DNA from 3 places in the Paenibacillus sp. sgz302115 genome. Region 2 is predicted to be linked to each of the others. Evidence: a T-box and tRNA genes for the amino acid it is inferred to sense, from the RefSeq annotation. Region 2 holds a T-box; the other regions hold tRNA genes.

Region 1 (3,278 bases), on a different contig from region 2:
TCGACAATGCCTACACCAAGGTAATCGAGCGGCAGTCTGACTTGCAAATTACACTTGAAGTGGATACAGCACATATTTCCATCAGCGATTTTATCGAAGACATCTCCAGGAAACACCGGTTCACCGACATTTCGGTCAAGGAGCTGCCGATCCAGCAGGTGGTTATGAATATTTACGAAAATACGGAAGGTGCGTCCGGATAGCGGTTTGATTCCGGCCGGATCGTATTACTTTACTGAGAAGAGAGAGGGCATCCCTGCCGTCTCTCTTCTTCTGTGATGTACCTCTTTGTGACTGGCTTCGATCCGTTTTCCCCCAATTTCTAAACACATATCCTTCATATATGACAAGAGATGTCGTCATTACAATCTATAATGGAGTTGTATTCAACAAAGGAGGTATAAACGAAATGTCGGATTTACAAGGAAAAATTGCTTTAGTTGCTGGGGCTACAAGGGGAGCCGGCCGAGGTATCGCCGTCGAGTTAGGAGCATCTGGCGCGACGGTTTATGTGACAGGAAGATCGACTCTAGCCCAACGTTCCGAATACGATCGTCCTGAAACAATAGAAGAAACCGCTGAGCTTGTCACCAGGGCTGGCGGTCACGGAATCCCGGTTCAAGTCGATCATTTGGACCCTGTCCAGGTAGAGAAATTGGTGAATCGTATTGAGCAAGAGCAAGGCCGGCTTGACATTCTTGTGAATGATATATGGGGAGCTGAAAAGATGATTGAATGGAATGTCCCTCTGTGGAAACATTCACTTGAAAATGGTCTGCATATGTTACGGCTCGCTATAGATACACATGGGCTCTTGCTCAGGAGATTCAAGCTTATGGATGTACAGCGGTGGCGCTCACGCCAGGCTGGATTCGTTCGGAAATGATGCTCGAACATTATGGAGTACATGAAGAAAATTGGCAAGATGCTGCGGCTAAGGAACCTCATTTCATCATCTCGGAATCCCCGCGTTATGTAGGCCGGGCCGTTGCTGCCCTTGCTCAAGATCCCGAACTATCACGATGGAATGGACAATCCCTGTCAAGCGGTGAGCTTGCGCAAATTTACAGGTTTACGGATCTCGACAGCTCGCAACCGGATTGCTGGCGTTACACGGTCGAGGTCATAGATGCCGGTAAACCGGCGAATGTTGAAGGATATCGATAAATACGATTGTTACGGACCGTGAAGCCCTTATTTCCTTCTAAAACGCTGTTCCGTCTATCCTACGGACTCAGATGCAGTTATTTGCTGATTTTCGTGTGAAAGATTACCTGACAGCAGGGGATAAGCGCGATACAGTCCGTTAGCCTTCCTAAATATGCCAATCAGAGAGAAATAAGGTCTGTGGGGTCCGTAACAGTAACCAGCAGGAATTCAGGGAGCAATGGTTAGTCTGAAGCAGGGATTTGCGGGTTGCACGTTGGTTGCTGCGGGTCTGGGTTTGAGCGTTAGCATTCCACCACTTTGTTATAGGCACAAACCGGTTCTGCAATCCCTCTCTCCGCTCCACGAAACAACAAAAAAACGGCATCTCTGCCGTTTCTTCTGTGATGGACTCTCAGGGACTCGAACCCTGGACCAATTGATTAAGAGTCAACTGCTCTACCAACTGAGCTAAGAGTCCATATGACGTCTGGTGGAGCCAAGGGGGATCGAACCCCTGACCTCATCGCTGCCAGCGATGCGCTCTCCCAGCTGAGCTATGGCCCCGTGGCGCTTATCACGTTCTATCAATTTCTCAAGCACAAGATAGATCATATCATGAACTCGTAAGATCTGTCAACCATCCAATAATTTTTTTATTCAATCGTCTGCGTATTTTTCATATTGTGTCCTCTTTGCTTCCTCAGGCGACCTTGGGTCCGGCCTTATATTGGCTTATCTGGACCGGACCTCACGGGCACACCGATTTCGAACACAACAATCCCGGCAACAAGACCGGAAAACAGCAGGACAGAAATCAAGACATGCAACAGCGATTTTTTGAGACTCCCTTTCTGCCAATCCTATCAAACATGAAAACCAGTAAAATATTTTATTGTTCAACTACCCCAAAATCATCCACATAAACATATGCTGTACCGGACTTCTTGTAAGCATACACTGTTGCACTGGTAGCACCTGCTCCGGTTGTAAAAGGAATGCTTACCATTGTCCAGGATGTGCTGGCAGATGTTGCAGATACATCCTTTCCTCCAAAGCCATTAACACCAATCTGAATCTGCTCTCCTATGTCTGCCTTAACCCAGGCGGTACATATATAGCTGGAATTAGGACTTAACCCCGTAAGTACCTGCTCGATACCATCTTCCCCGGTTCCCAGTCTAACACTCTTAGAGCCGCTTCTTGGTACCGATACACTTGCAGCAGTACCTGAATATGCTGTTACCCAGGGTGAGATTATCCCTTTCTCGAAATCAGATTGCCTTACGTTATTAACATAAAGTACGCTGACACTCTCAAAAACCGGGTCCGGAGGTGAAGAAAAATTATGCCCAGCAGTCCAGTCAGTTCCGCCGTACTCATATGCTCCAATATCCGGTGCCGCACCAACATAACCATTCGTGATTCCAGGTATTACGACCCCTGCATTAATAGCCGGAGAAGTAGACTTCAGCCTGAAATTATATGCTGCGGGATTCACAAATAACGGATTGGTTCCTGAGGTAATATTATTTCCCTCTATATGAGTACCAGGCAGTGTAAAGGCTGTAGTAAAGATATTGTTAAAAATTCTGTCACCGTACATATCTGACTGATAATTACTTCCCCAATATCCCACATTTCCGTTACTGTAGGTGGTATTGTTATAGATCAGGTTAAAATTACTGGGTGTATTCAATCGTATCCCTGTATAGTTTCCCCATACAACATTGTGATGCACAATATAACCCTTACTACCGTTATCCAGATAGATACCAGTGCCGGAATAATTTTTTGCCAGATTATCATGGATGTAATTATGATGAATTACCGTCCCTTGCCCATCCCAGGCAAAATCATAGAGTATTCCGCAGTCTTTTGTCAGCTTTCCTGCATTGTACAAATTATTATACTGTATCCGGCTGTTTTGGGTAGGCATAAATATCAGATGACGCCCAGCGTTATATACCGTATTATGACTGATTAGATGGTTTTCCCCCAGTAGATAGATTGCCGGAATATCCGCTGCCGAATAATCCGCTTCATGGATAAGATTATTAATCACCTTATTCCCTGTTCCCTGTATACTCACCAGATTACCGGAACTGTAGGTCAAAGTACTGTTTCTAAGC
Region 2 (3,278 bases):
TACCAACACGGGTGTAGGTGTACTTCCGTCCACACCAACTCTAGTGTTGGGGGATATTGGTTTACAAGTCGCTGCTGTGATCGGGACTCCAAATGCTGCAGACGTTCGTATTGAATTGTGGGGAACTATTGGTGTTTCTGGGACTGCCGGGAACGAGGTTACAATTACTGTGGAAAGAGGCGGTACAGGAGTTAGTGGTTCAGGCGCTTTAATATATACTGCGACTGCGGATCTGCTTACAGGAAATAACCTGCTGTCCTTTCATGCTGCTGATTTTCATCCAACGGTACCTGCCTCCGGTCAACTTCGATATACTATGTTTGCTGTTAATAGTACTGGCGATGGACCTGCTATCACCATTACTGGCCCCGTTGCTTTTAGCGGAGTTGCACAAGCTGGCGCGTTTGCTTAATCCTTCCTTGCTGCTATAGAATAACGAAATTTTCGCAGACAAGCTGCGCTTCATCAAGGAATTGCCGATAAAGTCTGGCACATCGCATAGAACAGCAGACTGCCAGTGACAAGATAAGAGCCCGCTTCCCGGTAATATCGGGAGCGGGCTCTTTTTTGGGGGAGGGAATTGAAGCCCATCATCGGTAGAGCTTAACTGTCTTCGCGATTAAGCTCTGAAGATCACGCAGCCGGTTAGGTGTATCCGCAGAAGAGTGACTGAGCATGTCGCAGAGGGCGGTGAGATCCTCAAGCTTCGAGTACAGCTTCCAGTTATCCTCAAGCACCCCTCCATGTGCTACATAGGCTGAAATAAAATGCTGCTCAAACAGCGAGCCGTCTTCCTCATAACGGAGCATGTTCCCGATATCGGTATACCGGCTGCAAGAGAAGGCAAACTCCCAGTCGAGAACAGCCGACACCGCGCAGCCTCCGGCATTCTGCTCCATCAGTATATTTAGGCCGTTGAAATCCGAATGCACGAGCACTGGTGAAGTATTTCTCTCAGATAGTTCATTACTGCGTGACTGACAGAAGCTCCACAGCTCTTGTGTCAGCTCATCACCCAGCCATTTCGCGCCCTGATTGTGGAAGAGACTGTTGTCAATAATCGAAAGAAAAAGCTCCCCGCTCATTTCGAACGGTTGAATAATCTCCAGATTTTTGTCCAAGAAGCCCGCTTCAGGAAACGTATAGCTATGTATTTGGGCAAGAACAGAGCCAACAGATGTGGCGGCGGATACGATCTCTTGAGCAGCTTCGCTTTTTAACACATCCCGTAAATGAATTCCCGGTTTCCATTCCGTAATTGCCCAAGGCTTATTGAAGCTGCTGCAGCTGGTATCCAAATAAAGAAAATTGGCAACAGGGACAGTGTCCCGTATACGCTCCGCAATGGCCAATTCTTTTTCAGCGATTCCCCCAGCGTCACTATACAAACGAAGAACCAGGGGATCTGATTTCCCATCCAGGTGAATCTTATAATTCGAATTGCGGAATCCAACACTGAGCCGTTCCGCGCCTATTACCCGTGTGCCCTGAAATGCAGATCTTACAATGTCGTTAATTTGTCTGAGGTCAAGTGATACTTGCTGCTCCGTGCGTTCCCAGCCTTCTTTCACATTAATCGCCTCCATAATTTACTAATCTTCCTAATATCGTAACACATAGCGGAGCAGCAGGCTGTGATTGACAGATGAAAATTCCCGGGTTATTATTACATACAATTACTTACAGCTATATTAGCGATGAAGAGAAGAGTAATTAGGCGGCATAGTTTACAGAGAGCTTCGGAAGTGGTGGAACGGAGCAGCGGTGTGCCTAACGAAAAAAGTCTCGGAGCTTCATACGGAATTGGGCGTACGTCCAAGGATGCTATGACGGGATCTCCCGTTACAGAGATAGGGTATAAGCGTAATGGCCGTACCCGAAGAGGCGTGCATGGCAACATGTTCGCGAACAGAGGTGGTACCACGGCGCTGTTTACAGCTCTCGTCCTCAAGATAACAATCTTGCGGATGAGAGCTTTTTTTGTTTTTCCCAATACATGCCTGAGGTGATTATGAAATGCATTGGTCAGAGAAAATTGCAAGCCGGTTAATCGAAAGCCACCCGGAGCAGATGACATTCGTGTGCGCATCGGGAATCAGTCCGTCAGGTCACATCCATATCGGAAATTTCCGGGAGATTGTGACGACTTATTTTGTAAGCAAGGCGCTTGAAAAAGCGGGTAAAAAGGTGCGGTTTATTTTTTCGTGGGATGATTTTGACCGGTTTCGCAAGGTTCCGGTTCATGTGGACCCAAGCTTCACGCAGTATATTGGCAAACCCTACACGCAGGTTCCCTGTCCTTATGGCTGCCACAGCTCCTATGCTGAGCATTTTGAGCAGGAGTTCGAAGCGGCGCTGTCGGCTTTTGGCATTCGGCCGGAATTCATTTATCAGAGCAGAGAGTATCAATCACGCCGGTATGTCCCGGGCATTCTTCATGCGCTGCGCTCTAGAGGTGAAATCTATGACATCCTCATGTCCTTCAAGACAAGTGAAGCCAGCGAAGCGGAGCGAGCCGCATTTTATCCGATAAGTGTGTACTGCGGGGAATGCGGCAAGGATTCGACCACAGTTCATTCTTTTGATGACAAGGAAGAGCTCTTGACCTATAGCTGCGAGTGTGGCAATCATTGCACGCTGTCTGTCCGGGAAGCGGATAACATCAAGCTGCAATGGAAAATCGACTGGCCTATGCGCTGGAATGTGGAGCAAGTGCTGTTCGAGCCTGGCGGCCGCGACCATTCGTCGGAAACAGGCAGCTACAATGTAGCTTCCGTTATCTCCGAGAAAATTTTTGGTAATCGTCCGCCCGCCTACGAGCCGTATGAATTTATCAGAATCAAAGGCAGCTTTGCCAAAATGTCCAGCTCATCCGGGAACAACTACACTCCAGATGATCTGCTGAACGTCTATGCTCCCGAGAATATTCTGTTTCTGTTCGCCAAATATCAGCCGAGCGCTGAGTTTCATATTGGAATGGATGAAGATGTGCTGCGCAACTATACGGAATATGAGCGGTATCGGAAGGCTTATTTCGCCCAGACCCTGACGGATGATATTCGCACAGCGGTCGAGCTGTCGCTGATTGATTCAGCGAATGTGAATACACCCGGATTCAGCCAGATTGCCGGTCTGCTTCCACTGATCCATTTCGATCATAAGCTGCTATCTGAGATTGTAGCCCGGAATGGGGATGAGGTCGATGAGCGAGGGCTGCTGCAAATGGCAGAGCGGGCAGAATATTGGATCAAGCAATGGATGCCGCAAAAGCTGGTCAC
Region 3 (3,278 bases), on a different contig from region 2:
ACCCGGGCATGGGCCGGCAAGCTGACCGACCAAATTGGCCCGCGTCCGGTCGTCATAGGCGGCATGCTGCTCACTGCGCTCGGCACGCTGCCGTTTACGCTGGCAGGGGCGGAGACCAGTCTGTACATGCTCGGCTTCGCCCTCGTTATCCGGGGGGCCGGCCTAGGGGCGGTGTTTCTTCCAGTGCTCGCCGCCTCCTATCAAGGCTTGAGCCCCGAGCAGATCAGCCATTCCAGCAGCGCTACTCGAATCATTCAGCAGGTGGGCGGCGCATTCGGCGCGTCTGTCTTGGCCGTCATCCTGGAGAATCAATTGGTTGCCCCGCTGACCGCCGCAACCACCGCCCAGGCGTACGACCACACCTTCCTCTGGTCGCTCGGCTTCACGTTGGTCGGATTGGTACCAGCAGCCCTGCTGCCGACCGTAAAACGGACCACTGCAAGCCGGGCCGGTTGATACAAGCCAGCTTGGGTATATATTGTTAAAACAACGAAAAACTCAGTCCTTCACTTATTCGAGGGACTGAGTTTTTTGCTGGCTACGGTAGAAATTGAATTCACTTTTTAGTTCGCGATATAATAAGAAACATAAGTCGTGAAGCACACGCCGCTTTCCTACAATGCCCGCCTGAAGTTTATTTACAGGTGGAGTTGTAAGGAAGCGGCTTTTTTGCGGAAAAAATTAACGTTCGCTCGAGCGTTCAAGGAGGAATATGAGTATGCCACGATTTGAGCAGCAATATGAGGAATGGCTACAGAGCAATCTGGAGAACGAGAGTAACCATAGACGAAAAGAGCTGCTTGGCAAAGGATTAGGCCATGGGACAACGGAATTTCTCCGCACAGTCTGGTTCCCGGCAATCGGGAATTTGGATCATCTGTTTCCGGAATGGGAGGTTCGGGATTTCAATAATGGCTACCGCTACCTAGATTTGGCTTATATGCCAGGAGGAGTGAAAGGAGGAATCGAGATTCAAGGCTATGGACCACATGCCCGGGATCTGGACGTCAGGAGATTTAAGGATTTATGCCGCCGGCATTGCTTGCTGGCCCTGGATGGTTGGACCTTTCTCCCCATTGCTTATCCTTCTATTGTAGAAGAACCAAAGCAATGTCAGCAGCTCGTGTTATCTTTTATAGGTAAATTCATCGCAACAGATGTTTCTTCAACTTTAACCTGGCTGGAAGCGGAGACCCTGCGTTTCGCAAGGCGTCTGCTCAGAACGTTCACCCCCTTGGAACTAGCGCAACACCTCAAAGTAACCGATCGGCATGCCAGACGAATTCTACATCAGTTAGTCGAACAGCAGTTACTGGATGTGGCAGGCGGAGGGCCGCAACGTTATCGTACATACCAGTTGAGACTGTAATACATGTTCAAGAGCCTAGAATATAGTAGGGTTTGAACATTAGGATTTCTCGTGCCGTGGTATTTTTGGAGGAGTTGGGTAAGTTGTAATGGACCGAGGAGCCCTTATTGTCAGAAAAAACAGTGCTTAACCGGGTTAACGGACTCAGATGCAGTTATATACTTTCATTCAACTAAAATAATGCTGATGGCGAGACAATAAGCGCGATATGGTCCGTTAGCCCAGCGAAAAGCTCCAAATGGAGAAAATAAGGGCTGTACGGTCCGCATGAGATTGAGTGGAGAGCAAAGTAGTGGGCGGTTGGCCTGGCGTTTCGGCCTCAGTAGTTGGTGATTAACATCTGTTCGTTTGCCGTCGGTATTTCTTTGTTTTATTTGGTTAGGGTTGAGTCATTCGGACTTGTAGGTACTTCTCCCGTCCTCAAAGGCTCCGCAAACAGCAAAAAAGCGGCATCGCTGCCGCTTTTTGTTGTGATGGACTCTCAGGGACTCGAACCCTGGACCAATTGATTAAGAGTCAACTGCTCTACCAACTGAGCTAAGAGTCCATATGATGTTTTGGTGGAGCCAAGGGGGATCGAACCCCTGACCTCATCGCTGCCAGCGATGCGCTCTCCCAGCTGAGCTATGGCCCCATAGTGCGCTTAACAACTACACTATGTAAGTAAAACTGATTTATGCTGTAAACCGTATCGCTTTCGTCATTTATTTATTTCGTAGGCGACTTTTATATAGTATAAAATTTCGCGCCACATGTCAACACTTTTGTAAAAAAAGTTTACTCCCCGGAAAGGGTCTCAGCATCGCCATATAGGTTTCGTTGTGCGCGTCCGCTCAAATTGGCCTAATTGACGGCTGAGTCCCGGTTGCATTTCCGTAAGCAGCGCTCTAAGCATCACCGCAGTACGGAAAGGCTTACAATCCCTCCAGCTCCCCGTCGTTTTTGGACAGCAGACTCTTCAGTTCCTTCATGAACATGTTGATGTCCTTAAACTGACGATAGACGGAGGCAAAGCGGACGTAAGCAACTTCATCTACAGGATAGAGCTGCTCCATAACAAGCTCGCCGATCTGGCGGCTCTCCACTTCGGCTAGAGCGATGCCGCGCAGTGATTTCTCTGCCTCAGAAACAATGGACTCCAGGCGTTCGACGGAAACGGGGCGCTTCTCGCAGGCGCGGATCAGACCGCGGAGGATTTTGTCGCGGCTGAATTCCTCGCGGCTGCCGTCTTTTTTGATCACAATCAGCGGCGTTTCTTCAATCATCTCAAAGGTGGTAAAGCGCCGGCTGCACTGCTCGCATTCACGCCTGCGGCGGATTGACTTATTCTCGTTGGCCGGACGCGAGTCAAGCACTTTGGTATTGGTGTGATCACAGTAAGGACATTTCATAAGCTTATCACTTCCTTTTGTTATATTGAGACCATTTTCTGATTTCCATAAAACACCGTTTATTTGATGTTATGAAGTTGCCCTGTCCGGCACATAATACAGTTACCAACCGATAGGAGGTGAACAGCAATGGCCCAAAGCAGCTCCAATAACCTGGTAGCTCCAAATGCACGCGGTGCCTTGGATCAACTTAAATACGAAGTTGCCCAAGAGCTCGGTATCACGCTCTCCCCAGATGGATACCAAGGCAATAAAACTTCTTACGAAAACGGTTCAATCGGAGGTTACATCACCAAACGTCTTGTAACCCTGGCTGAACAATCTCTGGCAGGTCAATACAAATAACCTGTCCCTATAAGCTTGCCTAAGAAGTATTAATCGGCTACATGCCGCTTAATACTTCTTTTTAGTAATTCAAGAGCACCCGGCAGCCTAGAACTCGTTATAAATCTCCGTGTACTGCTCGTAATAATAAATTACTCGCTGCACATAATGGCGGGTCTCGCCAAACGGGATGT

Evidence for each region. A T-box is a leader RNA that pairs with one kind of tRNA and senses whether it is charged. The one in region 2 lies ahead of lysS (lysine--tRNA ligase), so its partner is inferred to be a tRNA-Lys.
Region 1: it has a tRNA-Lys gene. The T-box ahead of lysS (lysine--tRNA ligase) is inferred to sense a tRNA for this amino acid. The anticodon was not compared.
Region 3: it has a tRNA-Lys gene. The T-box ahead of lysS (lysine--tRNA ligase) is inferred to sense a tRNA for this amino acid. The anticodon was not compared.

The regions. Positions count from the first base shown of each region.
Region 1 covers NZ_JBVYOK010000002.1:15,673-18,950, reverse strand. The annotation lists gene AC0LWN_RS05605 (ABC transporter ATP-binding protein) at 1-203, shown strand, start outside; partial or broken gene AC0LWN_RS05600 (SDR family NAD(P)-dependent oxidoreductase) at 410-1,167, shown strand; tRNA gene AC0LWN_RS05595 (tRNA-Lys) at 1,555-1,627, opposite strand; tRNA gene AC0LWN_RS05590 (tRNA-Ala) at 1,638-1,713, opposite strand; gene AC0LWN_RS05585 (right-handed parallel beta-helix repeat-containing protein) at 2,039-3,278, opposite strand, start outside.
Region 2 covers NZ_JBVYOK010000001.1:378,033-381,310, forward strand. The annotation lists gene AC0LWN_RS01685 (hypothetical protein) at 1-412, shown strand, start outside; gene AC0LWN_RS01690 (phosphotransferase family protein) at 591-1,586, opposite strand; T-box leader at 1,689-1,952, shown strand; gene lysS (lysine--tRNA ligase) at 2,017-3,278, shown strand, end outside.
Region 3 covers NZ_JBVYOK010000002.1:9,261-12,538, reverse strand. The annotation lists gene AC0LWN_RS05575 (MDR family MFS transporter) at 1-456, shown strand, start outside; gene AC0LWN_RS05570 (transcriptional regulator) at 719-1,369, shown strand; tRNA gene AC0LWN_RS05565 (tRNA-Lys) at 1,844-1,916, opposite strand; tRNA gene AC0LWN_RS05560 (tRNA-Ala) at 1,928-2,003, opposite strand; gene nrdR (transcriptional regulator NrdR) at 2,284-2,760, opposite strand; gene AC0LWN_RS05550 (alpha/beta-type small acid-soluble spore protein) at 2,890-3,105, shown strand; gene AC0LWN_RS05545 (lytic transglycosylase domain-containing protein) at 3,193-3,278, opposite strand, start outside.